DNA from 3 places in the Neobacillus pocheonensis genome. Region 1 is predicted to be linked to each of the others. Evidence: predicted binding sites of a transcription regulator. Region 1 holds the regulator's gene; each other region holds the start of a gene.
What was found. Region 1 encodes LexA, which represses DNA repair genes until DNA is damaged. Its sites were predicted from a motif close to CGAACATATGTTCG; they were not measured.

Region 1 (10,110 bases):
AAAGGTATTATTTGTGCCAGAACACCAATTAAAGCGGAAGTAAACAGGGTCTTCCCAATATTGGCGTTTTTGTCGGTTTCTTCAGAAAAATTGATAGAGCTATCGTATCCGTTATAGGAAAATAGAGCCACTGTAACGGCTGCAAAGATAGTAGACCATGAAACCGGGATAACCGATGATTTATCCTCTGTTAGCGCCACAGGATTAAATAAACTTCCAATCTCCTGTGATGGATGAAATATTGCCACTACCGCAATAACGGCAACAACAACTAACTCGAGAATAAGAAAAACTTCAACGAACTTTGCATTCCATTTCATTGAAAGCATGGTAATAACTGTACAGCCAACCATAACCCCAAACGCCGTCCAGTTTGTGGTCCAACTTGGGAATATTTTAGTTAAATAGGCTGCTGCCCCAAAAGCAATCGTAGCCGGAAGAAAGATACCTTGGATAAGATAATTTAAGAGAGCCAGAAATCCAATGGGACGTCCTAAAACACGATTCACAATACTATATAATCCCCCTGCCCCAGGATATAACGCCCCCAATTCACCCATACATAAAGCCACACATAAAGCAATTAAAGCCGCACCCAAGAAAGAGATGAATGTTCCCGTTCCAGTAGTTGCAAGAACTGCAGGCACCATAAGGAAAACACCGGTCGTCGGGCTAATATCACTTACAGAAATGGATATGTTCCCAAAAAACGATAGGGATCTTTGTAGATCTTCTTTAGTTTTTACTTCATTTGACATACGGTCACTCTCCTTAGGCTAAATGGTAATGATAATTTTCTAGAATCGATAATGGTAGTTCCATTCTAGCGGTCATTAAAGGGTCTACTACCTGACAAATTCTAAGATTCCCAACCAAACTAAGCAGCATGCCGGCTTCGTTAAATTCCACCCCGAGTTCCTCTATTAAAAAGTTGTGCATTTGCAATGTAGCTTGTTTTGCTGCCAAGTCTAAGGTCTCCGCAGAGGCGATGGTCATGATGTGATCCCCTTCTTTTAGCAAAGGCAGTGGAAATATTTTGTCTTTAATAACACTTACACGAACCGTTACTTCGCCAGAAATTTCAAGTCCGCAAATGATTACCTCCCCGTCACCCATTACTGCGTGAAGATCTCCCATCGATAAAAGTGCCCCGTTTACATGAACTGGGAGATAAAGTACGGCTCCCTCCACAATCCGTTTACAATCCATATTTCCTCCATGCTGCCCCGGAGTACCCGTTGGTATTTCTTCTGTTTCTGGGGATGTTCCGATGACACCAATCATAGGCCGAACAGGGATTTGAATTTTTTCATTAAACAAAGCTTTTCCATTTTCAATGCGGATGATTTTTGTTTTTTCTTCTTTAATAGCTTCGCCTAAAACACCAAGATTGGGAGCGACTGTCATTACCCCCTGTTTTGCAATAGAAATCTTTAAGATTTCTACCTTCAAAATATCTCCTGGTTCAGCTTCCTCTACAAATAAAGGGCCAGTTGCAGGATTAATTTTATCCCAACCTACAGAACTGAATAATTGTTCTTCGCTTTGAATCTGGTTGCTAAAACAGTCGCAGGTTTCAAATGTAATCACATCCCCGCTAATTGCTTTACATACTGGTTGGTTTGAAGGTGAAAAACTTAAAATGGTATTCTCTTTTAAAATTTTAATAGTTGAAATGGCTGACATTTTGATTGACCTCCTCATAAGATAATTTTAAAATTAATAATATTCTGATAATAACACGTATTCCTATTGTATATTGAATTGAACACAATTCCATCTGACATATTGGTTATTAATTTAAAAATATTATTTACGATATGTGTAATCTACTAGGAAATATTTGTAAATCATAGGAATTATGTTGTAAATTTTTTGGTTATCCCTCAGCAAAAGTTTGTATTTTTTTCATAATAGCAACTATGAATGTAATACCAAAAAAAAGAGAAAACGGAAATTCCGTCCTCTCTTAACATATATTTTATTTCTGCAAAAGTGCTTTCACACGGGCAACTACGTTGCTTACAGTGAAGCCGTATTCTTCCATAATCTTTTCACCTGGTGCAGATGCTCCGAATTTATCAATGGCTAATACATCGCCTTCATCACCGGTATATTTGTGCCAGCCAAAGGAAGCACCTACTTCAATTCCTAGACGTTTCTTCACATTCTTAGGAAGTACGGAATCCTTATATTCTTGAGATTGCTTTTCAAAACGATCCCATGAAGGCATACTTACAACGGATACGTGAACGCCTTCGCCTGCTAAAGCTTTTTGTGCTTCAACCGCAAGGCTTACTTCTGAACCAGTTGCGAGTAACAATGCATCTGGAGTTTCTCTTTCTGAAGGAGAAACCACATACGCACCCTTTGAAACTCCCTCATATGCGTTTGTATCAGTTCCCTTTAATGTCGGTAAATCTTGACGAGTTAAAACAAGCGCAGTTGGTGTGTTTTTAGATTCAACAGCAAGCTTCCAAGCTGCGGCTGTTTCATTTCCATCTGCAGGACGAATGATTGATAATCCTGGCATTGCACGAAGAGCAGCAAGCTGTTCGATAGGTTCATGTGTAGGACCGTCTTCCCCAACCGCAATACTGTCATGGGTAAATACATATGTTACAGGCAGTCCCATTAAGGCCGCAAGACGAATTGCCGGACGAAGGTAATCAGAGAACACAAAGAAAGTTCCTCCAAAAACTTGTACTCCACCATGTAGAGCAATACCATTCAATGCAGCACCCATGGCAAATTCACGAACGCCAAACCAGAAATTACGGCCTTCGTATGAGCCAGGCATATAATCCTTCGTTCCTTTAATCATCGTTTTATTGGAACCAGCAAGGTCTGCAGAACCACCGATAAATGTTGGCAGATTTTTTGCAATCGCATTTAATACTTCACCAGAAGAAGCACGGCTAGCAAGAGCTTTGCCTTCGCTGTATACTGGGATATCCTTGTCCCATCCTTCAGGAAGTTCATGATTTAATGCTTGCTCAAGTTGTTTAGCCAATTCTGGATACTCATTTTTATATTGTGCGAAAAGGTCATTCCATTCTTTTTCCTTTTTCTCACCAGTTTCCACAATTAACTTTTGGAAGTTATCATATACTTCTTGTGGTACATGGAAGTCCGCATCAAATGTCCACTTATATGCTTCCTTTGTCAGTTTTAACTCTTCAGCACCTAGTGGTGAGCCGTGAACGCCAGAAGTTCCCGCACGGTTTGGTGAACCATATCCAATAACTGTTCTAACTTCAATCATTGTAGGACGATCAAGATCATTTCTTGCTTCTTCAAGAGCTTTTGCGATTTCTTCAAGATTGTTGCCATCTTCTACGCGAAGGTACTGCCAGCCGTATGATGAAAAGCGCTCTTTAACACTTTCAGAGAAGGATTTATTCAAGTCACCATCAAGTGAAATATCATTTGAATCATAAAGAACAACTAATCGTCCTAATTTCAAGTGACCTGCAAGCGAAGCTGCTTCAGCAGATACACCTTCCATTAAGTCTCCATCGCCGCAAATGCTGTATGTATAATGGTTCACAAGTTCATAATTGTCTTTATTATAAACACTTGCTACATGGCGTTCTGCCATTGCCATACCCACTGCCATTGCAATCCCTTGACCTAGTGGACCAGTTGTAGCTTCTATACCCTCGGTGTGGCCATATTCTGGATGTCCTGGAGTTTTACTTCCCCATTGACGGAATTGCTTTAAATCTTCCATCGATAAATTGTAACCAGATAGATGAAGCATGCTGTACAACAACGCAGATCCGTGACCTGCAGATAACACAAAACGATCGCGGTTAAACCAATGCGGATTCTTCGGATTATGGTTCATGAAGCGAGTCCATAATGTATAGGTCATTGGCGCTGCGCCCATTGGCATTCCCGGATGACCTGAGTTTGCTTTCTCAATCGCATCTATGGAAAGTGTACGAATGGAAGTTACGGATAAATCATCAATAGTATTAAACATGAATTACATCCTTTCTTCATCACATGGATACTAAAATACATCCTTAATATTATATTGCCCCCAAATTTAATTCAACCAATAAACTTAATAAAAGAAATTAATTTTCACTTTATTTCTTATTTTGACACAGAGATGGTTTGTGTATGTAAAAAAGGAATACAAATAATTGTATTCCTTGAATTAATGAAGATTATTTTTCTTTCTTGTTTTTAGTTTTTCTGGTGTAACGTCATTACCTAATGGATCAATGAACTTTGTATTGGTTAATGTATCAAGCATATTTGATCGGAAAGTTGCTAGATATTCACTTCTTAAATTCGTTTGCTCTTTCGCTTCTGATTCCGTTAACCCGGTTGCTTTTGCTTTCCTAGCAAGCTCATTAATTCTGGCCATTTTTTCTTTGGATAGCATTTAAACACCAACTTTCATAAAAACTGTTTACATAGCAACTGATTTTACTAAAAAAAAGACCTAATGACAAGGCAAAAGGTCTACTCATCTTGGGAATCCATATATTCCTGGTATCTGCGATGGACAGTCGCTTTGGAAATATTATAACCAAATCCTCTTAATATTGCGGCTATCTCATGGAAGGTTAAGTTGTTTTTTCTTAATCGTACAATTTCTTCAACAGGAACTTCAATTTTTTCTCGGCCTGATGCGTTACCAAGGTTTTTTAAATTTTTTTGTGGTTGATAACCTTGTTCAACTGCCCGTTTCATTCCGCGTTTAATTTTTACATTATGGAGCTTTCGCTGGTATTCCTCCACCATACTGACAATTTTCAATACCATGGAATCTGATTCTGAAAGCTGCAGTTCGCCATTATGAGAAATGCTATAAAGTTTGATCCCCTCTTTTAAAATGCAATGTAAAAGAGCAATTTTAGCATTGCCTCTTCCAAGCCGGGTTTCGTCTTGGATTAGCAATGCTTGTACCTTTTTATCCTTGATCCCTTCTAAGACTTGAAGGATTCCATCTCTATCGAAGTCATAGCCGCTTGCCTGTTCTTTAATTATCGAGTCGATTTCAAAATCATGCTTCTTTGCGAGTTGAATAAGTTCTTCTTCCTGACGCTGCAAGGAAGTTTCTTGTGTTTCCTTATTTGTACTTACACGGCAGTATATAATAGCTTTCATAAAATTCTAATCTCCAATGGCACTTGCTAATTCAGTCGTATCAGAAGTATCTGTGCTGACCGGAATGACAATCTCATCTCCAGGGTAAATTTGGTCATCTACATTTTTATTATGCTTTTTCACCCAGCTGACAAATTCCTTATTAGAAAGAGAATGCTGACCAGCATATTGATCGGAAATCTTCCAAAGCGAATCTCCTTCAGAGACAATCACCTTTAGATATTTATCCTTGTCATTGGAAGTTTGTTGAACGGATAGTATGAGTGCAAATGTACAGCTTACTAGCAAAAGAATAATAGCGTATGAGTATTGGTTCCATAATTTTTTCATGAATAACACCTCTTAATAGAATGTACGTTCGATTATTATGTTTTGATTATAATTCGAACACTTGTTTGTTGTCAACTATAAATTCGAACTTATGTTTGTATAAAATTGGCGAACATGATATAATTAAGACAACATTAACCAGGCGAGGTGCATTTTATCATGGTAAAAATATCAAAGCGGCAGCAGGATATCCTGGATTTTATTAAAGATGAGGTTAAGAGCAAGGGCTATCCACCATCCGTACGTGAAATCGGCGAAGCGGTTGGACTTGCCTCAAGTTCTACTGTACATGGCCATTTAGCTAGATTAGAAAGTAAAGGACTTATTAGACGAGATCCAACAAAACCTAGAGCGATTGAAATTTTAGAGGTCGATGAATTAGCTCATATCCCAAGAAACAATGTTGTTAATGTTCCAGTGGTCGGTAAAGTTACAGCAGGCTTGCCAATTACAGCAATTGAAAACGTGGAAGAATATTTCCCACTACCAGAAAGACTAGCACCTGCAGATGAACATGTATTTATGCTAGAAATCATGGGTGAAAGTATGATAGAAGCTGGCATCCTGGACGGGGATTATGTAATCGTGAAGCAGCAACAAACAGCAAATAATGGGGATATTGTTGTTGCAATGACAGAAGAAGATGAAGCGACATGTAAGAGATTTTTCAAAGAAAAAGATTTCATTCGCTTGCAGCCGGAAAATTCCACTATGGATCCTATCATTTTACGCAATGTTTCTATTCTCGGAAAAGTTATTGGAGTATATAGACATATTCATTAAGACAGAGTCGGCAATTCAATGCCGACTCTTCTTTTTTCCAAACTGATATTGGGAAAATTTTTCACAAAAAATATAATCTGTTTGAGTGTAGTGAAAATTCAGTATTTTTCCCTATGCTCAGAAGTTTCCAAGTTTAGTATAATGGTAATACACCAAGATTTACCTTAGGTCCAAAAATTTAGGCTTAAGGAGAGTGAGAAACATATGTTGGTTGACATTATTTTCTCTTTAGTAATTGGTGGGACAGTGGGAATCATTGGACATGTTCGAAAGCATGGTAAAATTATTATGCCAAGAAAAACAAAAAAGTTCATTTATCTTGGTTTTCTAGAAGAAATGCTTCTTGGTGCGGTAGCTGCACTTCTCCTCGTTTTGTATACAGCTCCAAATTCTAATGTTGAGAATATCATCATTTCAATTGTTGCCGGGATTTTTGGTGATGCCACCCTATCTGGATTGAAGCTTTTAAGACAGAAAAGTGAAGAAAAATGACCTTTTTAGTAACCAGCATAGTTTTATTGAATGCTGGTTTTTTATCATTGGTTACTTTTTTAGGAGATCGTACCCATTGCATTACCCATAAAGCAAGAAAAAGTTCTCCTCGGGTAAATGCACGGGCGTTTCATTTACCGTAAACCAAGAAAAAGGGACTCTTGGGTAAATGCATCCACTATAAAATTTTTTTAATAATGGTATTCTATATTATTTCTCAAAAAAAAAGCCCTGACGCTAATAGCGACAAGGCTTTCGAAAATTAATACATGCTCAGATACTGATCGCGTTCCCATTGGTGAACGACGGTACGGAACATATCCCATTCGATCTCTTTTGCTTCCACAAAGTGTTCGAAGATGTGCTCGCCAAGACCAGAAACGATGACTTCATCAGAACTTAATTGATCTAATGCTTGAGCTAAAGTTGCAGGTAGATCGATGATGCCTTCTTCTAATCTTTCTTCTTTGCTCATTACATAAATGTTACGATCAACTGGTGCTGGAGGAGTTAAATTGTTTTTAATTCCATCTAATCCAGCTTTTAATAGAACTGCCATTGCTAGATATGGGTTTGCAGCTGGGTCTACGCTACGTACTTCAACCCGTGTGCTTAATCCGCGTGAAGCAGGAATACGGATGAGTGGTGAACGGTTTCTTGCAGACCATGCCACATAACAAGGTGCTTCATAACCAGGTACAAGACGCTTATAAGAGTTTACAGTTGGGTTAGTAACCGCTGTAAAGTTAGGAGCGTGCTTTAGAACTCCTGCGATGAATTGGCGTGCTGTATCGCTCAATTCAAGGTTACCAGTTGGCTCGTAGAATGCATTTTGGCCATTTTTAAATAATGAAAGGTTGCAGTGCATTCCAGATCCGTTTACGCCGAATAATGGTTTTGGCATAAATGTTGCGTGTAAACCATGCTTACGTGCAATAGTTTTAACAACAAGCTTGAATGTTTGGATTTGGTCGCATGCTGTTAAAGCATCCGCATATTTAAAATCGATTTCGTGTTGACCTGGCGCTACTTCGTGGTGAGAAGCTTCGATTTCAAAGCCCATTTCCTCAAGTTCAAGAACGATATCGCGACGGCAGTTTTCCCCTAAATCTGTTGGAGCAAGGTCAAAGTAACCGCCTTGGTCGTTCAATTCTAATGTAGGCTCACCTTTTTGGTCTAATTTAAATAAGAAGAATTCTGGTTCAGGTCCAAGGTTAAAGTTTGTGAAACCAAGGTCTTCCATTTCCTTTAATACTCTTCTTAAGTTATTACGAGGATCCCCTTCAAAAGGTTTTCCTTCAGGAGTATAAATATCACAGATTAAACGAGCAACTTTTCCTTTTTCAGCTGTCCAAGGAAAAACAACCCAAGTGCTTAAATCTGGATATAGGTACATATCAGACTCTTCAATACGGACAAATCCTTCAATTGAAGAACCATCAAACATCATTTTGTTATCTAGTGCTTTTTCTAATTGACTGATTGGAATCTCAACGTTTTTAATAGTTCCAAGAATATCAGTGAACTGTAAACGAATAAATTTTACATTTTCTTCTTTTGCGAAACGTTGAATATCATCTCTTGAATACTTTGGCATTTTTCAATCCCCCTAATTTTTCAAAAAAGATTTTAATGGAAAAAGCGAGACATATCACCTTGGCGTAGTGAGGAACGATTCAATCTATTAGAATGAATTAACTCATTACGAAGTAGTTTTCTCAACTGGTCATCTGTTAACTCGCGTTTTGCCTTTTCCGCATCCTGTGCAAGAACATTTGATTGTTCCTGCTTGACCAAGAATAGCTGCTTAATACCAGCCATGTTAACTCCTTGATCAATTAAATCCTTGATTTCTAACAGTCTATCAATATCATTTAAGCTAAATAACCGCCTGTTTCCCTCGGTTCTAGCTGGAGAAATTAATTGGTGTTCTTCGTAATAACGGATTTGCCTAGCTGTCAATTCTGTTAATTGCATGACAGTTCCAATGGGAAACAATGGCATGGAACGGCGGATTTCCTTACTATTCACCAAATTTCTCCTCCCTTTACTTAATTCATATTGTTATTATATTTGACGTTAGATAATATGTCAATCTTATGTTAGATAATCTAACATGGTTTTTATATGTATTAAAAGGACAGTGTCAACAACTGTCCAATTTATAGGTTTTCCTATTGCAGTTTAATTAATCCTTTTTCAGTTAGATGATCAATAGCAAGACAAACGGCCATTTTTACATGTGCATAGGTTAAACCGCCTTGAACATAGGCAACATACGGCGGCCTGATGGGACCATCTGCTGTCAGTTCAATGCTTGCTCCTTGGATAAAGGTTCCTGCCGCCATAATGACGTCGTCCTCATAACCAGGCATATAGCTCGGATGTGGCGTAACATAAGAATTGATCGGAGAGGCAAATTGTATCGCCTGGCAAAAAGCAACCATCTTATCGCGATCATCAAATTGCACCGATTGAATTAAATCCGTTCGCTTCGCATCCCATTTAGGCGAAGAATTCATTCCCAAATTCTCCAACATCGCGGCTGTTAAAACAGCCCCTTTAAGTGCTTGTGCCACAACATGTGGTGCCAGGAAAAAACCTTGGTACATTTCTTGAAGGCTATAAAGGGAAGCACCTGCCTCAGCCCCAATTCCAGGAGAAGTCATCCGGTATGAGCAAGCTTCTACCCAATTTTTCTTGCCGACGATATAGCCGCCCGTTTTAACGATTCCGCCACCAGGATTTTTAATGAGGGACCCAGCCATCAAATCTGCCCCAACATGACAAGGCTCTAGCTCCTCAACAAATTCGCCGTAACAATTATCAACAAACACAACCACATCTTGCTTGATTTCTTTAACAAACGCTATCATTTCGCCAATTTCAGCAACCGTGAACGATGGACGAGTTGCATAGCCCTTCGAGCGCTGAATCCCAATCATTTTGGTATTTGGCTTGATTTTACTTGCAACCGTATCCCAGTCAATTCCGCCCTTTTTAGTCAAGGAGACACTATCATAAGTAATGCCAAATTCCTTTAGGGACCCCACACCATTCCCGCGAATCCCGACAATTTCTTCGAGGGTATCATATGGTTTTCCAGTAATATAGAGAAGCTCATCACCTGGGCGAAGGACGCCAAACAATGCTATGGAAATGGCGTGAGTCCCGGAAATAATTTGCGGACGGACAAGGCCGGCTTCTCCGCCAAATACGTCAGCATAAATTAACTCCAGCGTGTCCCGGCCAATATCATCGTACCCATAACCTGTTGTCGGGATAAAATGAGAATCACTGACCCGATGTTTTTGATAGCTTTTTAAAACGCGAAATTGATTTGATTCTGATCTCTCATCGATTTCTTTATGAGCTCCA
Region 2 (10,110 bases), on a different contig from region 1:
AATTATTTAAAATTTTTTGAACTTGGCAGAACCGGATTTATTGAAGATATAGGCTATAGTTATTTGTCCATGGAGGAGGCCGGTTATTATGCTCCTGTCTACGATATACAAATCACCTATAAGAAGCCGTTACGCTATGGTGATAAAGCTTTTGTTAAGACGTGGGTGGAACTAAATGACGGTATTAAAACCATCTATGGGTACACCATTATCAACGGGGATGAGGAAGTATGTGCAGAAGGGACCTCAACACATATTATTGTAAAAAAAGATAATTTTAGACCAACTTCTTTTAAAAAATCATTTCCGGAATGGTATTTAAAGTACGAGGAAATCAAGAAAAAGGATTAAGGCACCTGAGGTGATGAAATGGCTTTTGGCATAAAAAGGCAAGATGTAAAGGACTGGAAGCGAAAAATTGATAACGGTGAAATTGCATTTTTAACACATTATTGGCTTGATGACCGATTCCCTGAGTGTAAAACTGTCACAAAAGTAGGCTGTCAGGATCTGGATAGATTAGCAACTTGGGGCAGGAAATATGGCTTAAGAAGAGAGTGGATTCATCACCGAAAGGATGGCTATTCTCATTTTGATTTACTGGGAGAGCGGCAAAAGGAGATCCTAACGCAAGAGGGTCTAGTGGAGCATATTTGGAAAATTTAAAAAGGCACAGTTGAGAAATAGCGATTTTTCAACTGTGCCTTTTTATTATCCTTGTTTTTTATATTCAAAAACAGGCTCCTCGTAATCGGAATGATAGTTAATAAATAAATCGTGATCGTCAAAATACCATAAATCTTTTTCTTCAATGTAAAAAGTAATGTCATCCATTGCCGTTTTAGCCCCGATATCGACAGGCTCTTCAGTGGAAACACCAAGTGAAAATCCACTTTGGACCGTGCTGCATCCACCATATCTTACAAAAAACCGGACAAAGTCACCGTTTTTTAAATTTAGTTCCTCTTTATACCATGCTGCTGCAAAATCAGAAATCTGAATATTCATATTTGCTCCTTTCCATTTCCTTTTGATTATATATGAATTTTTTAAATAGGTATAACAATGACTCCTGTTATAAACAAAAGGGTTGTCACAAAGCCATGAACGATGATCGAGGGAAAGATACTTTTCGATTTAACGGTCAATGCTCCTAAAAGAATTCCCAAGCAGGAAAAACCAAAAATTAATAATGGAGAAATTCCATACATGGTTGTATTCACTCCGAATGCTACGCTTGTTACGAAAATAGCAAATTTATTTCCTGTAAAGCTGGATAGGCTCGGGAGGAACATGCCTCGCCACAAAAATTCTTCTAGTACCGAATTAATAATTGAAAGCAATAATATATAGAAAATAGCTTGGCCATGTAATTCGTCTTTATAAACGATAAACAGAATAAGAATCAAACATAAACCGATACATGAGATCACGATTATCTTTAGTTTGATTTTCGGTCTGTTACAAAATATAAAAATCTTATGATTAAATTTTTTGAAAATATATGAAACCATTATGATTGGTATTAGCACCAGTAATTGGCCCGTTATAACCAATAAGATAGAAGATAAATTAAACCCTTCTATTAATGTGTCCATATAACCAAGCAGCAAATACCCAATAAAAAAGGCAATAATACTCCAAGTAAAAATCCGTTCTTGTTCATTTAAGAATGCCAGCAAAATCAATATTATCATAAGAAAAATAAAGAAAACTGAATACAATCCCCTTGTGAATACGTATGTCATGATGATAAATTGTAAACTTAGCAACATTCCTTTTATATCAATTGCCTTCATCCCAATTCTCCATTCTTAATTAAAAGGCCCCGCATTATCGGAGCCATTGAAGCATATATGCTTGAATTTCTTTGTATTTAGCATCTGCATTTTGCAGTCCAAACCCGCCTGCTTTTTCTAATGGTACCACACGGAAATGATGATATTTTTGGCTTGATACATACGTCGGATAAAATACTGGATTCGAAAGCTCAATGGAACTCTTCTTTTCTGAAATATGTTTGAAAATATCGATAGTGGCTAATCCGCCAATATCCTTATAATTTCCGTATTGGGCTGAAATAAAATTGCCTAATGAATATACAACAAAGGTCTTTCTGCCATCTTTTGTTTGAATCCAATCCATTGGCTGAAGTACATGTGGATGTGATCCAAAAATGATATTTACGCCTTGATTTGCGAGAAAATTTGCTAGATCCTCTTGCTCCTTCGTAGGGATTCGTTGATACTCATTTCCCCAGTGAAGGCTCATCACAACCACATCTGCTTCTTTTTTGGCCCGCCCAATTTCTTCCGCCATTTTGTCCCGATTAATCAGGTTAACAAGAAATTCCTTTCCTTTTGGAACAGGGATTCCATTAGTCCCGTATGTATAGGCAAGAAAAGCAATCTTAATTCCATTTTTATTAATAATCCGTAATTTTTGCCGATCCTTTTCATTGATGTAACTCCCAACATGAGGTAAGTTAATACGATCTAAATAGGCCGATTCCGATTGGATTCCTTTTTCTCCTTTATCTAAACTATGATTATTAGCCGTAGATACAATGTCGACTCCAGTATCAACCAAGGCATTTGCAACCTCATGGGGACTGTTAAACCGAGGATAACTGGACAGCCCGAGTTCCGTTCCACCTAATATACTTTCTTGATTGGCAGTTAGGACATCTGGATTTTCTAATAATGTCTTGACATTTTCGAACATTGGGACGAAATTATAGGAAGCACCGGTGAAAGCATCTTGATAAACCGGATTATGGATGAGAATGTCACCAATTGCCCCGATTGTCACTTTTTCTGTCATTTTTCTTTCAACAATCAAGGATGGGCGCAGCCGATGAGTTTTATAAGGATGATATTTTTCCTTTTTGTCAGTGTTTTTCTGCTGAAACAGGAGGTAGACGACTCCGAAAATACATATAAAAATAATGATGAAAGATTGGACAATGACTCTTTTTTTCATATGTTCTCCTAACAGTGGTTAGTTCGTTATTATTACTATATAATATTTAGGATAAAGAATAAAATCATTCTCCAGAAATAAAGAAAGCGGAGATTCCAGTTAATGGCAGCTCCGCTTTTTCAAAGAATTATTCATTTTGGTCCATATATATAAGAAACTCAAGTAATTCATCAAAATCTCTGGTCACCTTTTTTTGTTCGGTGTCGGAAGGTTCAGATGGTGAAAATTCAACAATAAATTCATTCACATCCGTACTATCTGAGACAACAGTAGAAAAAAGATAGTCTTGCTTAATCTTTTGCATCTAAAACACCTCCAAGAGGATGTATGATTGATAACTTTATTTTACCTTAAATAACACGAAATGAATGGAATAATTATGAAAATTCTATGAAAAAAGCTCTAAAGGACGTTTGGACGCCTTTAGAGCCACTTTATTTTCGGTTCGGTTTTGTTGATGATTCGTTTAATATTTGCACGGTGCCTGTATATGACAAACGATACTAATAATATGACTGCAATAAGCAGCGGCATGTCCCATTGGTAGGTTATACCTGAAATTAAAGTAAATAGTATGGCAATAAGACCTGCAATCATCGAAGACAGTGAAACATATTTCGTTATGTACAGACTGATAAAGAAAGCGACCAATACTGTAATAAACATCCATGGAGCACAGAATAATAGAACTCCGCCTGACGTGGCTACTGCTTTTCCACCGCGAAACCCGGCAAAAATAGGGTAAGTGTGCCCAACTACAGCAAAACCACCAGCCAGTAACGGATTTAAGTCAATATGAAAAAGGTGTGGCAATGAAGCGGCTAATGTTCCTTTTAAAATATCAGCAAGAGTCACTACTAAACCTGCTTTCACCCCAAGTGTACGAAAAGTATTCGTTCCACCTAAATTTCCGCTCCCATGTTGACGAATATCCGTTTTATAAAAAGCTTTTCCAATAATTAAACCGGAAGGGATCGAGCCAAGCAAATATGCCAGGATCAAAACTAAAATAATTTGAACCATTCATGATTTCTCCTTCTATAATAGATCCAGTCCTTTTATTTTACCATGTATTTTTGAAAAAACACTATTTTGCATGAAATGGTTTTCGAAAAAAGAAATATTACTTTCTCAGGAATCGTTTTTCCAATCGTAAAAATACTTTCTCAATATCTAAAGATGCCTGACGATTAAAACAAAGGGGAAAACTCATGGCTCGTGTTGACTATCATAAAACAAATATAATATCAAAAAAGCTAATAATCAGCGGTTTAATTGGTGCCTTATTGCTCATCATTACATCGATTTTTCTATTATTCTATCCTTTTGCCTCAACCGAGAAAGAAACCTATTTTCAAGGTCAGTATCCGATCCTTTATCAAGGAAAGCAGCATGGGAATGCCTTTATGTCAGGTAATACCGTGTTTGTTCCACTTTCATTTTTAAAAGATAAAATTGATCCTACTATCCTTTATGATGAAAAATCAACATCCGTTATCATCACTACGAAGGATAAAGTCGTGCAAATGCCGACCGATTCTTTGACCTATTTTGTCAATCAAAAGGAGGTCAAATTGCAACTGTCGCCAATTCTATCAAAGGATGGAGAAATTTTCGTTTCACTGGATTCGATTCTTTCCTTTTTCCCGATTCAATATAAGAAATTGCCGGAAAGTGAAGCTATATGGATTCAAAGGGATAGAGAAAGATACGTGATTGCAAGAATAATAGATCAGGACACGAACAAAGAAAAAATTAGACTTCGTACAAAGCCAACCTTGCAAGCACCATATGTAGCAGAGATGAGCAAAAAAGAAACTGTCAGAATCGAAGCTGAAAAGGAAGACTACTATCTTGTCAGGAAGTCGGACGGGAGAAGCGGTTATATCAAAAAGGACTACATACAAAAGGGGAATACCGAGAAGATCACCATAAACCAGAAAAGTAAGACCTTTCAACTCCCTAAAATAAATGGGCCAATCCAATTAACATGGGAAGCTGTTTACAATAAAAATCCAAATACTGCAAAAATGCCTGAAATGGCGGGTGTTAATGTGGTTTCACCCACTTGGTTCTCTCTTGCTGGAAACGATGGGTCCATTAAAAATCTTGCTTCAAATGATTATAGCAAATGGGCGCATGCAAAAGGTTATCAAGTCTGGGGAGTGTTTTCAAACGCCTTTGACCCTAAGCTAACTCATGAGGCACTGAAAAATTTTGAAACAAGGCAAAATCTGATTCGGCAATTACTGCATTATAGCCAAATGTATCAATTGCAAGGGATAAATTTTGATATCGAAAATGTAAGTCCGGAAGATGGTCCGCTTGTTACTCAATTCATACGTGAAGCAGCCCCCTACTTGCATGAAGCAGGGTTAATCGTTTCCATGGATATCACATTTTCCGCTGGTGAGAATAATAACTGGTCGTCCTTCTACGAAAGAAGAAAACTTGCAGAATTGACCGATTATTTAATCGTAATGGCCTATGATGAGCATACTGGAGAGTCAACTGGTTCAGGTAGTGTCGCAAGTTTACCCTGGGTTGAACGCAATTTGCAAAATCTGCTCAAAGAGGTTTCTAATGAAAAATTGATTCTTGGTGTTCCTTTGTATGCGAGACTTTGGAAGGAACAAACCATGTCCGACGGCACGATTAAAGTAACGGCCACGGCGCTGTCTATGGATAAAGTAAAAGCTTGGCTGTCTGAAAAAGGAATTCAGCCATCGTACAATGAGGAAACTGGTCAAAATTATGCAGAGTATTATGCTGAGACGGAGAAATCTTCCTATAAAATTTGGATTGAAGATGACCAGTCACTAAAAAAGCGGGCTGATTTAGTGATTAAATATAAACTTGCTGGAATTGGAACATGGTCTAGACTTTTTGGAGATCAAACGGCCTGGACAGCCTTGAATTTATATTCAGAAAGGGCCGTGTCGAAAAAATAGGGTTGGTAAAACTAGCGTAGGCCGGTTTTTTATTTCAAAAGTAAGAACATTTATAGGCAAATTTATTACAAAAATATGGAGAATTTTCAAACCATTTGTTAATCCATTGAAAGCCATGCATACTCCCCATATAATTTAGGTAAAATCAACTGTAAATATTAGAAGTGAAACCGGCAAGGTCGACATAATCAATGGTCGGTTTATCTTTATATAGTGGAGTAAGTCTATCATTTAGGGAGTGAGGGGTATGAACAAGCAAATGGAAAACGAATGGAGCTATCAAGAATTACTAGAACAATACAAGGAAAACATTAAACTGAATAGATATTTAGAGAAACGCAATCAGGAACAGTCCATAGAAATTAAACAAAAGGAGCAAATGTTAATTCACCAATCCCGATTGGCAGCAATGGGGGAGATGTTAGCCAGTATAGGTCACCAGTGGCGCCTTCCTTTAAATAGTTTAACCTTAATGATCCATGACCTAAAGGATGCCTTGGAATTTGGTGAAATTAACGACAAATATCTTGATCGTTTCTCAAGAGAAAGCATGAATCTTATTACACAAATGTCAGAGACGATAACTGATTTTCGAAAATTTTACAAATCTGATAAAGAAAAGGTCCTATTTTCTATTGGTGATTCCATCGAAGATGCTCTATCTATTTTTTCATTAAGCCTGCAAAATCATGGGATTGAGGTCCAATTTGAATACAGAGGCCAACAGATGGCTTATGGGCTGCCAAATGAATTTGTCCAGGTAGTGCTTAATATTTTAACCAATGCTCGGGATGCCTTCATCTATAAAAACATTTCAAATCGAAAAGTAACCATAAAATTAACAGAAACAGACAAAATTATTAAAGCAGAATTCACTGATAATGCTGGTGGAATCGACTCATCTGATATTGTTAAAGTGTTTGACCCATATTTTACTACAAGGCAGCAAGGTACGGGTCTGGGCCTGTATATGACAAAAATGATTATCGAGAACATGAACGGCTCTGTAACGGTTGAAAATACCAGCAATGGTGCTCGATTCAGCTTGTTAGTTCCAAAGGTGCCAGCCTCTAAAATAATAGAACCAGTTTCTGTTAAATAAATTCTTCTAGAACTGTATGATTATGTTTTTCCGTTTGAAAAAGGTAAAATAAAGAAAATACAGGAGTGGAAATGATGGCGATTGAAAATCCAAGCCGCGAAGAAATTAAGGATATATTAAAAAAAGCTAAAAGGATTGCTGTAGTTGGGTTAAGCAATAATCCAGATAAAACTTCTTATCAAGTTTCTGCAGCTATGCAAGATGCTGGATACGAAATTATTCCGGTGAATCCGACGATTGATCAGGCACTTGGCGTTAAAGCGGTGGCATCATTGAAGGATGTTGAAGGTCCAATTGATATTGTTAATGTTTTCCGCCGTTCTGAACAGTTATTTGATGTGGCAAAAGAATTTGATGGGATCGGAGCGCCAGTCTTTTGGGCTCAGCAAGGACTTGTCAATGAAGAAGCCTATGAATTCTTAAAGGCTAAAGGCTACACCGTCATTATGGACCGTTGTATTAAGGTTGAACATGCTCTAACAAAATACTAAATTTTTACCAAAAAGCTGCTGACAAAATGAGCGGCTTTTTACATTTTTCCTCCTAAAAAGGTTCCAAAATCTTATTACAAAAATATGTTGTTTTAAAATACTTATTTGCCAAATCGAAATAAATCGCTAAAATAAAGCATAGACGCCACAGGAACTTGTGGTAAAATTATGTAGCAAACACTCGTTCTAATTTATTGGATTATTATTTTTATAAAAGATTTATTTTTAGCAAATAGAGAAGTTGTTTTCTTTTTGTAGGGAATGAAAGGGGTATTTTAGTGGCAAGGAATCAGCAAGCTTTTGATTATAATGATGACGCCATACAGGTACTGGAAGGTCTAGAAGCCGTAAGGAAGCGTCCAGGTATGTACATTGGCAGCACCGATTCACGAGGTCTACATCATCTCGTTTATGAGATTGTAGACAATTCAGTCGATGAAGCTCTCGGCGGATTTGGTGATCACATCATTGTAAAAATACACAAAGACAATTCAATCAGCGTTATCGATAAAGGGCGCGGAATGCCTACTGGAATGCACAAAATGGGGAAACCAACACCTGAAGTTATTCTTACCATTCTTCATGCAGGCGGAAAATTCGGCCAAGGCGGTTATAAGACAAGCGGTGGTTTGCATGGTGTAGGTGCTTCTGTCGTCAACGCTTTATCCGAATGGTTAACTGTAACGATAAAAAGAGACGGTTTTATCTATGAACAACGGTTTGAAAATGGCGGGAAGCCGGTTACGACACTCGAAAAAATTGGTAAAACCAATCAAACGGGAACTACGATTCATTTTAAACCAGATGAAACCATTTTTTCGACCACAACTTATAACTTTGAAACCTTATGTGAGAGGTTAAGAGAGTCTGCCTTTTTATTGAAAGGATTAAAAATCGAAATTATCGATGACCGTAATAACCTTCATGAAGTTTTTCATTATGTAAATGGAATTGAAGCCTTTGTTGAATACTTAAACGAAGAAAAGGATGTCCTTCATCCTGTAGATAGCTTTGAAGGTACACAAAATGGCATTGAGGTTGAATTTGCTTTTCAATTTAACGATGGTTATTCCGAAAATGTTTTATCCTTTGTCAATAATGTCCGCACGAAAGATGGCGGTACACATGAAGCGGGCGCCAAAACAGCTATGACGAGAGTGTTCAACGATTATGCCCGTAAGGTTGGATTGTTGAAAGATAAGGATAAAAACTTAGATGGTTCTGATATTCGCGAAGGATTATCTGCTATTATTTCCGTGAGAATTCCCGAGGAGCTGCTTCAATTCGAAGGGCAAACAAAAGGGAAATTAGGTACAAGCGAAGCAAGATCTGCTGTAGATGCTGTTGTCTCCGAACAACTTTCTTATCTGTTAGAGGAAAACCCAGATATAAGCTCCCTCCTAGTGAAAAAGGCAATTAAAGCTTATCAAGCGCGTGAAGCAGCAAGAAAAGCTCGTGAGGATGCTAGAAGCGGCAAAAAACGAAAGCGTTCCGAAACCGTTTTATCTGGCAAACTGACACCTGCCCAATCAAGAAATCCTCAAAAAAATGAGCTTTATCTTGTAGAGGGTGATTCCGCTGGTGGTTCTGCAAAACAAGGACGTGATCGTCGGTTTCAAGCAATACTTCCTTTAAGAGGTAAAGTTATTAATACTGAAAAAGCGAAGCTCTCTGACATTTTTAAAAATGAAGAAATCAATACCATTATTTATGCTATTGGCGGTGGAGTAGGTACTGATTTCAATGTTGAAGATATTAACTACGATAAAATCGTTATTATGACCGATGCCGATACGGATGGTGCACATATTCAAGTATTATTGCTTACATTCTTTTATCGTTATATGAAACCGCTCGTTGAAGCAGGAAAAGTGTTTATCGCCCTTCCACCACTTTATAAAGTGAGTAAAGGAACAGGCAAAAAAGAAATCATTGAATATGCCTGGAATGAAGAAGAACTTCAGGATGCATTAAAAAAGGTTGGCAGAGGTTACATCATTCAACGTTATAAGGGTCTTGGTGAAATGAATGCCGATCAACTTTGGGATACGACAATGAATCCGGAAACACGGACGTTGATTCGTGTAAAAATCGATGATGCTGCAAGAGCGGAGCGTCGAGTTACAACCCTAATGGGTGATAAAGTAGAACCACGACGAAAATGGATTGAAAGTAATGTGGCATTTGGATTAGAAGAAGATGATTCCATTTTAGAAAATGAAAATATTACTGTCGTTGAGGAGGGGACTGAAGGATGAGTGCAAGCGAAAAATTTCGTGACTTACCTCTAGAAGATGTTCTGGGTGATCGTTTTGGTCGCTATAGTAAATACATCATTCAAGAACGTGCCCTCCCAGATGCCAGAGACGGTTTAAAGCCTGTGCAGCGAAGAATTTTATTCGCGATGCATGTTGAAGGAAATACCAATGATAAGGGTTTCCGTAAATCCGCAAAAACGGTTGGTAACGTAATCGGTAACTACCACCCGCACGGTGATTCCTCTGTTTATGACGCAATGGTGCGGATGAGTCAGGACTGGAAAGTCAGAAATGTTCTCGTCCAAATGCATGGAAACAACGGAAGT
Region 3 (10,110 bases), on a different contig from region 1:
ATCCTCATTATGACTGGAATACATGCACATTGGTGCCATGACAATTCTGTTTTTGAATGTGACACCTTTTATTGTATAAGGAGAAAATAATTTAGCTGTCATGTTAAGGAGCCTCCTTCGACTGTTTTTATTGACAATCTCAGTATAGCAAAAGGCTCCGAAATAATTAAAAATCCTGCTTCATTCTTTATCTCTAAGTTCGCTCAATGGATAAACCGTTCCCCTCCAGACAATGCCGCCGCGCTTAAAAGTTAGGATGCTGGCGCGAATAATGGAATAAATAAACAGTAATGCTGTAATCGGAAATACCAAAAAAAGGAAAGGGGAAAATCGAGTCATTTTCTTTACAATTAACCAATATAGAACTGCACTCGCAACGATATTTCCTAAACTGAGCAGGGCAACAATTTTATTTTTTGAAAAAATAGTCACAAAGGGAAGGACATGTGTGGAAAAGACTCCGAATATGGAGAAAAGTACCATGCTGACTCGGTAATTTAGACCAGCAAAAGTATTTTTTTCAAGACCCACAAATGCTTCTTTTAAGCTGCCATACCATTCGACTTCAATTAATTTGAGCGCCGTGACGATTCTTTGCCGAAATCCTGCTTTTTTAAGTTGCATCCCCAACTGCAAATCATCATCAGGCCGCATTTTCACTTTTTCATGCGTTCCAAACTGTTCATAGGCAGCTTTAGATACGAGGTTAAATGCACCGATTCCAGTACCGATTTTCGACTTTGGATTATTAGCCGACCATGGCCGCTTAAAATAAGAAAATCCAAACAGGAAGAAGGCGACAAAGGTTTTCAGCCAAAAATTGTTCGCGTTCAAATTTGGTGCTGCCGTTAGATGATCAAGTTGGTGTTTTTCAAAATAATGGAGAGCCTTTGCGAATGCTTCTACTTCGTACTTTACATCCGCATCGGTAAACAATAGCCATTTACCTGATGCCTTTAGAGAGCCTCGATATAATGCATGATTCTTCCCAAGCCAGCCCTCTGGTAAGTCGATAAGATGGAGAACCTTTACTCGCGGGTCCATTTCCATTAATTCGTCCATGAATTTTCCGGTATTATCATTGGAACGATCATTTACAAGGATCCATTCAACATTAATGTAGGTCTGCTTTAGTTGACTTGTAATGCTTGATCTTATTTGTCTTTCTTCATTCCGGGCCGCGACGATGACAGACAATAATGGTCCATTTTTTAGACCTTCTTCCTTTTCAAGAGAATCTAGTTTTCTAAATCCTATCAGCGCATCTAGTAGAAAAACGATCCAAACTACGATGCCCGTTGCGAATAAAACGGTTAGTATGCTGTCCATTTTCCCAGTCCTCTTTAATCGACGTTATGCTTTTAGTTTAAGAGAACTTGGGGTTAAGATACAATTTTTTTAAAGAGTTTTTCCAACCTTTAGTTGCGAGCACAGTGCATCTCCCATTTTTCTTGATTGGGCAGTTGCTGCTTTGATACAGGAGATAAATGCCTCTTGGACCCCGTTTTCCTCCAAAATGCGAATTCCGGCTTCCGTTGTACCGCCTGGACTTGTCACTTCCTTCCGCAATTGTGTCGATGTTTTACTGGAGTTTTTAACCATCTCAGCCGCTCCAATCAACGTTTGCACAATTAGCTCACTCGCCATTTCCTTTTCAAGTCCCACCTCAACGGCGCTTTTTTCCATTGCTTCGATTAGATAATAGATATAAGCAGGGCCGCTCCCAGACAATCCTGTCACGGCATCCAACTGTTTTTCCTCAACAAAGGCTGCCAGCCCGACTGTTCCAAACAGCTTTTTAGTTGTTTCTAGCTGCTCTCTAGTGACACGCTTATTAACGGCGATGGCGGTCGCCGATTTTCCTACTGCTGCAGACGTATTAGGCATGGACCTGGCGATAGAAAGAGATTTATTTGCTAGAGTCTCAATCGTATTCATCGAAACACCGGCCAGAACAGAAACCACAAGCATTTGCTCGTTTAAATACCCGCGAATATAGCCGATTGCCGATGCCGCATCCTTTGGTTTCATCGCTAACATGACAATGTCCGCCCCATCAAAAAGAACATTCAAATCATACGTACCACTGACACCGTAACGCTGTTCAAGACCCTTTAATCGTTCTTGATTTGAATTATTTGTTACCCATACATTTTTTCTATCAATTAATCCATTTTCGAGAATGCCAGAAATAAAGGCTTCCGCCATCGAACCAGCGCCAACAATCGCGATTTTTTTCATTAAAACTTCCTCCTTCAGGTTTCTGAAAAACAAAAAGACCCTTCATCCACAAAGGACGAAAGGTCTAGCTTCCGCGGTACCACCTTCATTTACCCAGACAGAATAATTAAATAGCCAGGGTTCACTCGACTCCGTTAACGCCGGACATACGTTAGGTTTTCCTAAATGCTCATAAGGTAGGTTCAATGATTAAGAGGGCGGTGAAGCCTTTCAGCCTTCGGGCCTCACTCTCTTTCGCCATTGTTCATTTACTGGCCTTACTCATCGCGTCGAACAAATCAAATTTTAATAGTGATTATGCAAGAAAAAGAGCATGTCTGTCAAGAGATAAATTTTATGAATTTTTTATTTTTTCCAAAAAATTATGTGAATATAATGACAATAGGTTAAAATATCGCTACACTTTATTTAACTAAATGTTAAGGAGTTTTTTTAATGACTGAATGGAAAGACGGAATTGCCAAAATTACGTTGCCGACTCCTTTTCCTGTTGGCGATGTAAATGTTTATTTGATTAAAGGGGAACGTTTAACACTCGTTGATACGGGAGTGAAAACAGAAGAGTCGTGGAACTCTTTTACGGAACAGTTGGCTGAACTAGATTTAAGTCCTAAAGATATTGAACAGGTGTTACTTACACATCATCATCCTGATCATGCAGGAATGCTCGATTATTTTCCAGATTCGATAGAGGTTTATGGTCATCCGCTTAATGAAAGATGGATTCATCCCACCGAAGCATTTTTTCAAGAACAAGAAAATTTTTTCAAGGAGCATTTTAAGGCGTTCGGTCTACCAGAGGAATTTTATTCAATGCTTCCTAGGCTAAGAAAAACGATGAAGTATATGTGTAACCGCTCGCTGACCGGACATATCGTTGAGGGGATGTGCCCACCAGGACTCCAGGCCTGGAAGGTAATTGAAACCCCTGGTCATGCCCAAAGTCAAGTTGCCTTTTTTAGGGAGAAAGAAGGCATCTTGATTGGCGGCGATTTACTTCTAGCACATATTTCACCAAATCCCTTGCTTGAACCACCGGCCCCAGGCGAAAAGGAAAGACCAAAGCCGATGTTGCAGCATAACGATTCAATGAAGAAGCTGCTTAACTATCCTATAAAGTGTATCTATACCGGTCATGGTGAGGAGGTTTATCAGGTAGCCGAGTTAATTGATAAACGGCTATCACGCCAGCATGAGCGCGCGATGACGGTGAAAAATTGGCTAGAGAAAGAAGAACTAACTGTCTTTCAAATTTGCAAGCGGCTTTTCCCGACTGTTTATCAGCGTGAATTGATGTTAACAATTTCGGAAACGGTTGCCCAGCTTGACTATTTAGCATCTATTGAGGAGATTATTAGTAGTGATAGTCAGCCCGTGCTTTATCAAGCAAAGGCACAGGATTAATTCTGATGAGGTGTTTAGATGGGCAATGAACAATTAAAAGCTAAAAATATTGTCATTACAGGTGCATCCGGGGGGATTGGTGCGGAAATTGCTAAGCTTTGTGCGGCAAATGGCGCCAATCTCGTCCTTCTTGCACGGAGTATAGATAAGCTTGAACAATTGCAGATGGAATTGCAGCAAAAGCATCAAGTTAGGGTAGATGTTTTTAAGCTTGATGTATCTGATACAAATCAAGTTCAGGCAGTGTTTCAACAGACTTTTGATAAAATTGAACAAATTGATATTCTTGTGAATAATGCCGGTTTTGGTGTGTTTAGAGAGGCGCATGAAGCAACGATGGATGAAATCAAGGGAATGTTTGAAGTAAATGTTGTTGGGCTGATAGCATGTACAAACATGGTGCTGCCTAAAATGCGTGAGAGACGGTTTGGGCATATTATTAATATTGCTTCTCAGGCAGGTAAAATTGCCACTCCCAAATCAAGTGTTTATTCGGCTACCAAGCATGCGGTTCTTGGTTACACGAATGCACTTAGGATGGAGCTTGACGATTATAACGTTCAGGTGACCTCCGTAAATCCCGGTCCGATTGCCACCAATTTTTTTAATATTGCTGATGAAAAGGGCACATACGTAAAAAATGTCCAACGCATTATGCTTCAACCTGAATATGTCGCTAGGAAAGTTGTTGACAGCATGCTGACAAAAACGAGGGAAATCAATCTGCCACGCTGGATGAACATGGGAAGCGTTGTCTATGTTCTTTTTCCACGGTTGTTCGAACGGATCGGGAAACGAATGATGAGTTCAAAATAAGTGAAAAGGCTGCCTGTCAAGGGCGGCTTTTTGTATGAGCGGACTGTTATAAAAATGTTATAATGGGTTAATCTAAATGACCTCGGGAAGGAGTTCGGCATGAATATTAGATTACATCCAAAGATGATTAAAGAATCGTGCGGGACTGTCTCCTTCAAAAGAGGTGAGGCTTTTTTCCGTGCTAATAAAGTAACATTTGAAAAATATGAACCTGACCGTTGTGAGGCAATGGTTTCAGGAACAGAAAATTTCCAAGTTGTCATTGAAAGAAAGGATAATGGCAGCTTTCGTGCTAAGTGCTCCTGTCCCACGCTGGCCTCCTTTCAAAAGGATTGCCAGCATATTGCTGCCGTGTTATTGGCCATTTACGAGCATCAACGGAAAGGAACCGCTCCAACCAATGGAACTTCAGGCACTTTGACTGGTGAACAGGATTTAGCCGAGGGTATCCTGAATCTATTCAACAATCAGCTAAGACGCTCAAGCGGGCATCAACTTCATTTTGAAAATAGAAAAGTACTTCACGTTGAATTTACCTGTAAACCTGTTTTGGCTAAGAAACATTACCTACTCGGAGCCGAGTTAAAAATTGAAGAAACTAAAGTGGAAAATATTTGTGAGTTTCTTATCGCAGTGGAGCAGGGGCACCCATATTGGCTTTCAGCCTCTCTCATATACGAACCAAACCTGCATTGCTTTCAAAAAGAGAATGATGCTGTGATTCAACATCTCATTCAAGTGGTTCAAGACGAAAGGAATAAACAACAACAGCTATATGAGAATTCCCACGACAATCGTCTGTTGCCCATTCCGCCATCTTACTGGAAGCAGCTTCAGCCCTTATTTTCAAGAGCGCTGCAGGTAAAGTTGGAATATGACGGCCATACTTTTGACGGATTGCCCATTACCAACGATCTGCCCCTTTTACAGTTTATTTTTACTGAAGCAGAGGCTAACGGGTATTTCCTTAAAGTAAATGGATTATCTAATATGATTATCTTAGATTCCTATGAATCTGTTTTGTCTGCTGGGAAAATCATCACAATGAAAATGGAGGACTGCCAGCGTCTGTCCAATCTTAAACAAATGCTGGATGCCTCAGGAACAAATCGAATTTCCATCCCACAGGAGCAAATACAGCATTTTATAGAAAAAGTAGTTCCTGGCTTGAAAAAATTAGGCTATGTCCAGCTCTCAGATGCCCTTGCGCGCGAGTATATGAAAACGCCGCTTACGGCCAAGCTATACTTAGACCGAGTCAAAAATCGCCTGCTCGCCGGACTGGAATTTCACTATGATAACATTGTCATCAATCCGTTGGAGAAACTGGATTTCTATTCTGGCGCCAGGATCATTAGGGATGAACAGAAGGAAAACGAAATTCTAACGATTATGGAGGAAAGTTCATTTGCCAAAACGGACGTTGGTTATTTCTTGCACAACGAAGAATTGGAATATGAGTTTCTCTATCATATTGTGCCTAAGCTTCAAAAATTGGTACAAATATATGCAACCACGGCTGTAAGAAACAGGATTTTTAGAGAAAATGCCCGCCCGGCGTTCAAGGTGAAGGTGAAAAAAGAACGAACCAATTGGCTCGAATTTAAATTTGAGTTGGGAATTCCGGTGCAGCAAATTAAAGAGGTTCTTGCGGCCTTAGAGGAAAAGCGGAAATATTATCGGCTCCGGAATGGGGCGCTAATGTCCTTAGAGACTAGGGAGTTTAAAGAAATTCAACGGTTTTTTAATGAAATACCGGCTGAGAAGAAGAATTTTGAAGACAGCTTTGAGCTATCAATTCTTCAGGGTCTGCCCCTGCTTGATTCTATTGATGATAATCAAATATTCATTGCGGAGGACTCGTTTCGTCAGTTCCTTGAAAGCATACGTAATCCTGGGAGCTTGGAGTTCGAAGTACCGGCTAGCTTAAATTTGATTTTACGCGACTATCAAAAACGTGGTTACAAGTGGATGAAAACACTGGCCCACTATGGTTTTGGAGGAATTCTTGCCGATGATATGGGTCTTGGCAAAACGCTGCAAAGCATTGCGTTTATTTTATCAGAGCTTGAGAATGTGCGTGCAATGAAGCAACCGACTTTGATTGTCTGTCCTTCGTCTTTATCGTATAACTGGTTGAGCGAAATAATGAAATTTGCTCCTGAAATTCAGGCTGTTGTCGTGGATGGCAATCAAGTAGAGCGGCACCGAATTCTGAAGGAAGCAATAGAAATGGATGTAATCATCACCTCCTACCCATTGCTGCGGCGGGATCTCAAATGGTATGAGCAACATGCTTTCCACACTGTTTTTTTTGATGAAGCTCAAGCCTTTAAAAATCCATTGACTCAAACGGCACGGGCGGTAAAAAGGCTCAAGGCGGGTTATCGATTCGCTTTGACAGGAACACCTGTAGAGAATTCACTCGAAGAATTATGGTCTATTTTTCATGTGGTATTCCCTGAACTATTTCGTGGTTTGAAGGAATACTCTAACTTAACACGAAAAAAGATTTCTAGGCGGGTACGTCCTTTTTTGCTGCGCAGAATGAAAGAGGATGTCGTTGCCGAGCTTCCGGAAAAATTAGAGTTTACGGAATTAGCAGAGCTTCTTCCAGATCAGAAAAAGCTGTATGCTGCCTATTTGGCAAAGCTGCGTGAGGATACACTGAAGCATTTGGACAAAGACACGATTCGGAAGAACCGAATAAAAATCCTAGCCGGTTTAACGCGCTTGCGGCAAATTTGCTGTCATCCAAGTTTATTTGTGGACGGCTACAGAGGCAGTTCCGCGAAATTCGAAATGCTGTTGAGAATTATCGAGGAATCCAGGCTTTCCGGTCGTAGGGTGTTGATTTTTTCACAGTTTACGAAAATGCTTACTCTTATTGGGAGACAATTATCCATTAAGGGTCTTTCTTTTTTCTACCTCGACGGTGCGACACCTTCTGAAGAACGCTTGGAGCTCTGCAATCGGTTTAATGAAGGGGAGCGTGATTTCTTCCTCATTTCTTTGAAGGCGGGAGGTACCGGACTAAATTTGACGGGAGCGGATACGGTTATTCTATATGACATCTGGTGGAACCCGGCGGTTGAGGAACAAGCTGCTGACCGGGCCCATCGTATCGGCCAGAAAAATGTTGTCCAGGTCATTAAGCTTGTTACCAGAGGTACCATTGAAGAGAAAATGAGCGAGCTGCAGGACAAAAAAAGGCAGCTGATTGAAGAACTCATTGACTCCGAGGAACTGAGTCATTCCGTATTAACTGAAGAGGATATACAAGAAATACTATCTTAAAATAGTTTCCGAAGAATTCTCGCTGGTTTTCTCGATCGAGCTCTTCTATGAGACATTTTGCCTGAGGCTTCTGCCGGTTTTGTCCCATGGAGCTCTCCTATAGGACAATTTGCATGAGATTCCCACTGGTTTTGTCCCATAGAGCCTTTCTATGGGACAGTTTGCATGATTTTCTCGATGGTTTTGTCCCATAGAGCCCTTCTATGGGACAGTTTGCATGGGATCCCTTCTGGTTTTGTCCCATAGGGCTCTCCTTTAGAATCACCCTGTTAAAAACTCATACACCGCATCATTTACTAGCTCAAATAAATCCGCATTCGACTCTTCTTCTTTTGTCTGAAGAACCCGATTGACAAGCACTTCTAAATCCTTCTCATCCACAGGTATTGAATCCGCTTCATAATACTGTTTAAAGCAATTTTTGATCATTTTAACGACTAATTTTTTCTCCATAAACATGCACCTCACCGTCATTATACTGTTTTTTCGCTTAATCTCCATCAAAAAACAGTCAAAAAATTTCCATTGAATACGAACGCATATTCGCTTATCATAATGAATATAATGATAAAGAACAAATGTTCTACTTTAAACTGTGAGGGATAAATCATGGTGGATTACAGCACACTGCCGCAACATAAAATTTTATGCGTTGACATGAAGAGCTTCTATGCAAGCTGCTCCGCTGTCATGTATGGTCTTGATCCGTTGAATTGCTATTTAGCGGTGGCCGGCAACTTAGATCGGCAGGGAAGTGTCGTGCTTGCTGCTTCTCCGCGTCTCAAAAAAGAATTCGGTATTAAAACAGGTTCACGGCTTTTCGAGATCCCAAAAGATCCTCGAATTCGAATTGTTGAGCCGAGGATGGCAACATACTTGCGCATTTCGACTGAAATTTCCCGTGTCTTTAACCGTTATGTTCCAAAAGAAGCTATCCATACGTACAGCGTCGATGAAAGCTTTATTAAAGTCGATGGTGCGGTGCATCTGTGGGGCGATGCCCGTACGATTGCCGAAAAAATAAAGGATGATATTGAACGGGAATTTCAGCTGCCGTGCGCTGTCGGAATTGGCCCTAACATGTTAATGTCGAAGCTTTGTCTGGATCTGGACGCAAAGAAAAAAGGAGTAGCCGAGTGGACGTATGAAGATGTAAAGACAAAGCTTTGGAACGTATCCCCGCTTAGGGAAATGTGGGGGATTGGCCGGCGTGTCGAAAAGACATTAAACGCAATGGGGATTTTTACGGTTGGCCAGCTGGCCCGCTATGATTTAGAAAAGCTGGAAAAAAAATTCGGAATTATGGGAAACCAGCTTTATCATCATGCCTGGGGAGTCGACCTTTCCGAATTGGGAGCACCAATCATTCAAGGGCAAATCAGCTTTGGAAAAAGCCAAATTCTCTTAAGGGATTATAAAGAGGAAGAGGAGATTAAGGCTGTTATTTTAGAAATGTGTGAGGAAGTGGCCAGGCGGACAAGAACGCGCCGCAAGGCAGGGAGGACGATCAGCCTCAGTATCGGCTACAGCCAGGATGAATTTGGCGGGGGCTTTCATCGCTCCAGAACAATCCAACACCCGACAAATGAAACGATGGAGATCTATCGCGTCTGTTTGGAATTGTTTCGTGAGAACTATACGGGAAAGACGGTAAGGCAAATCGCGATTGCCCTCGGAAATATTGTCGACGACTGCGAGCTTCAGCTTAATCTTTTTGACATGGGTGCCTATAAGAGGCGGGAGCTTGGCTATGTTGTGGATTCGGTCCGCCGTCGCTTCGGCTCAGGTTCACTGCTGCGTGCTGTCTCCTATACAGCTGCAGGAACCGCTAAACACAGGGCTACACTAGTGGGCGGGCATAAAATGTAATAAGAAAAGCGGAAGCGCCTTGTCCAGGGGCGACAAGCATAAGACGAGCCGGCGGGAAGGTTGCTCTTTAACCTTCTCGATGGATCGTCTTATGACCTCGAGCCCCTAGGTGCTGGAGCTGGACAGTTATCAAATTAAAAATTAAATTTCTGAGTGAATGCGGAAAGAAGGTAGAGACGTATGATTCGCGACCGCGGGAGAATCAAATGGACGTCGATGATGCTTCCTGAGCATGTGAAATTGCTTAGGGATTGGGTAAAAGAAGATGGATACGAACAGAAAAAGGAAATGGATGAACAGCAGCTAGAACTCATGAACGAGGTCTTGTCTGAAGCGATTGAATTTGATCAGTACGTTACGGTTACCCATTATCATAACCGGAATTATGAAATTGTGATTGGCAAAATTCATTACTGGGACGAAATGGTGCAAAGGCTTCATGTAGTAGACCGCTTTGAAGAGGTGCACCGGATTCCAATTGAT

Region 2: parE (DNA topoisomerase IV subunit B) is a predicted target of LexA. The motif match lies at 7,701-7,714, and genes of this name have one in related genera.
Region 3: ABES02_RS25805 (DNA polymerase thumb domain-containing protein) is a predicted target of LexA. The motif match lies at 8,291-8,304, and genes of this name have one in related genera.

The regions. Positions count from the first base shown of each region.
Region 1 covers NZ_JBCNAD010000007.1:290,297-300,406, reverse strand. The annotation lists gene ABES02_RS04315 (APC family permease) at 1-758, opposite strand, end outside; gene ABES02_RS04310 (acetamidase/formamidase family protein) at 772-1,686, opposite strand; gene tkt (transketolase) at 1,982-3,988, opposite strand; gene ABES02_RS04300 (DUF896 domain-containing protein) at 4,169-4,399, opposite strand; gene ABES02_RS04295 (YneB family resolvase-like protein) at 4,480-5,127, opposite strand; gene yneA (cell division suppressor protein YneA) at 5,134-5,457, opposite strand; gene lexA (transcriptional repressor LexA) at 5,617-6,240, shown strand; gene ABES02_RS04280 (DUF4257 domain-containing protein) at 6,445-6,732, shown strand; gene glnA (type I glutamate--ammonia ligase) at 6,995-8,329, opposite strand; gene ABES02_RS04270 (MerR family transcriptional regulator) at 8,362-8,736, opposite strand; gene ABES02_RS04265 (aminotransferase class I/II-fold pyridoxal phosphate-dependent enzyme) at 8,907-10,110, opposite strand, start outside.
Region 2 covers NZ_JBCNAD010000046.1:38,136-48,245, reverse strand. The annotation lists gene ABES02_RS23860 (acyl-CoA thioesterase) at 1-351, shown strand, start outside; gene ABES02_RS23855 (hypothetical protein) at 370-666, shown strand; gene ABES02_RS23850 (HesB/YadR/YfhF family protein) at 712-1,008, opposite strand; gene ABES02_RS23845 (CPBP family intramembrane glutamic endopeptidase) at 1,050-1,799, opposite strand; gene ABES02_RS23840 (CapA family protein) at 1,834-2,982, opposite strand; gene ABES02_RS23835 (hypothetical protein) at 3,110-3,286, opposite strand; gene plsY (glycerol-3-phosphate 1-O-acyltransferase PlsY) at 3,406-4,005, opposite strand; gene ABES02_RS23825 (glycosyl hydrolase family 18 protein) at 4,194-5,933, shown strand; gene ABES02_RS23820 (sensor histidine kinase) at 6,181-7,035, shown strand; gene ABES02_RS23815 (CoA-binding protein) at 7,116-7,526, shown strand; gene parE (DNA topoisomerase IV subunit B) at 7,805-9,784, shown strand; gene parC (DNA topoisomerase IV subunit A) at 9,781-10,110, shown strand, end outside.
Region 3 covers NZ_JBCNAD010000058.1:68,611-78,720, reverse strand. The annotation lists gene namA (NADPH dehydrogenase NamA) at 1-102, opposite strand, end outside; gene ABES02_RS25835 (glycosyltransferase) at 181-1,329, opposite strand; gene proC (pyrroline-5-carboxylate reductase) at 1,399-2,241, opposite strand; gene ABES02_RS25825 (MBL fold metallo-hydrolase) at 2,677-3,645, shown strand; gene ABES02_RS25820 (SDR family NAD(P)-dependent oxidoreductase) at 3,664-4,461, shown strand; gene ABES02_RS25815 (SNF2 helicase associated domain-containing protein) at 4,561-7,758, shown strand; gene ABES02_RS25810 (YqzH family protein) at 8,020-8,211, opposite strand; gene ABES02_RS25805 (DNA polymerase thumb domain-containing protein) at 8,368-9,627, shown strand; gene ABES02_RS25800 (YolD-like family protein) at 9,808-10,110, shown strand, end outside.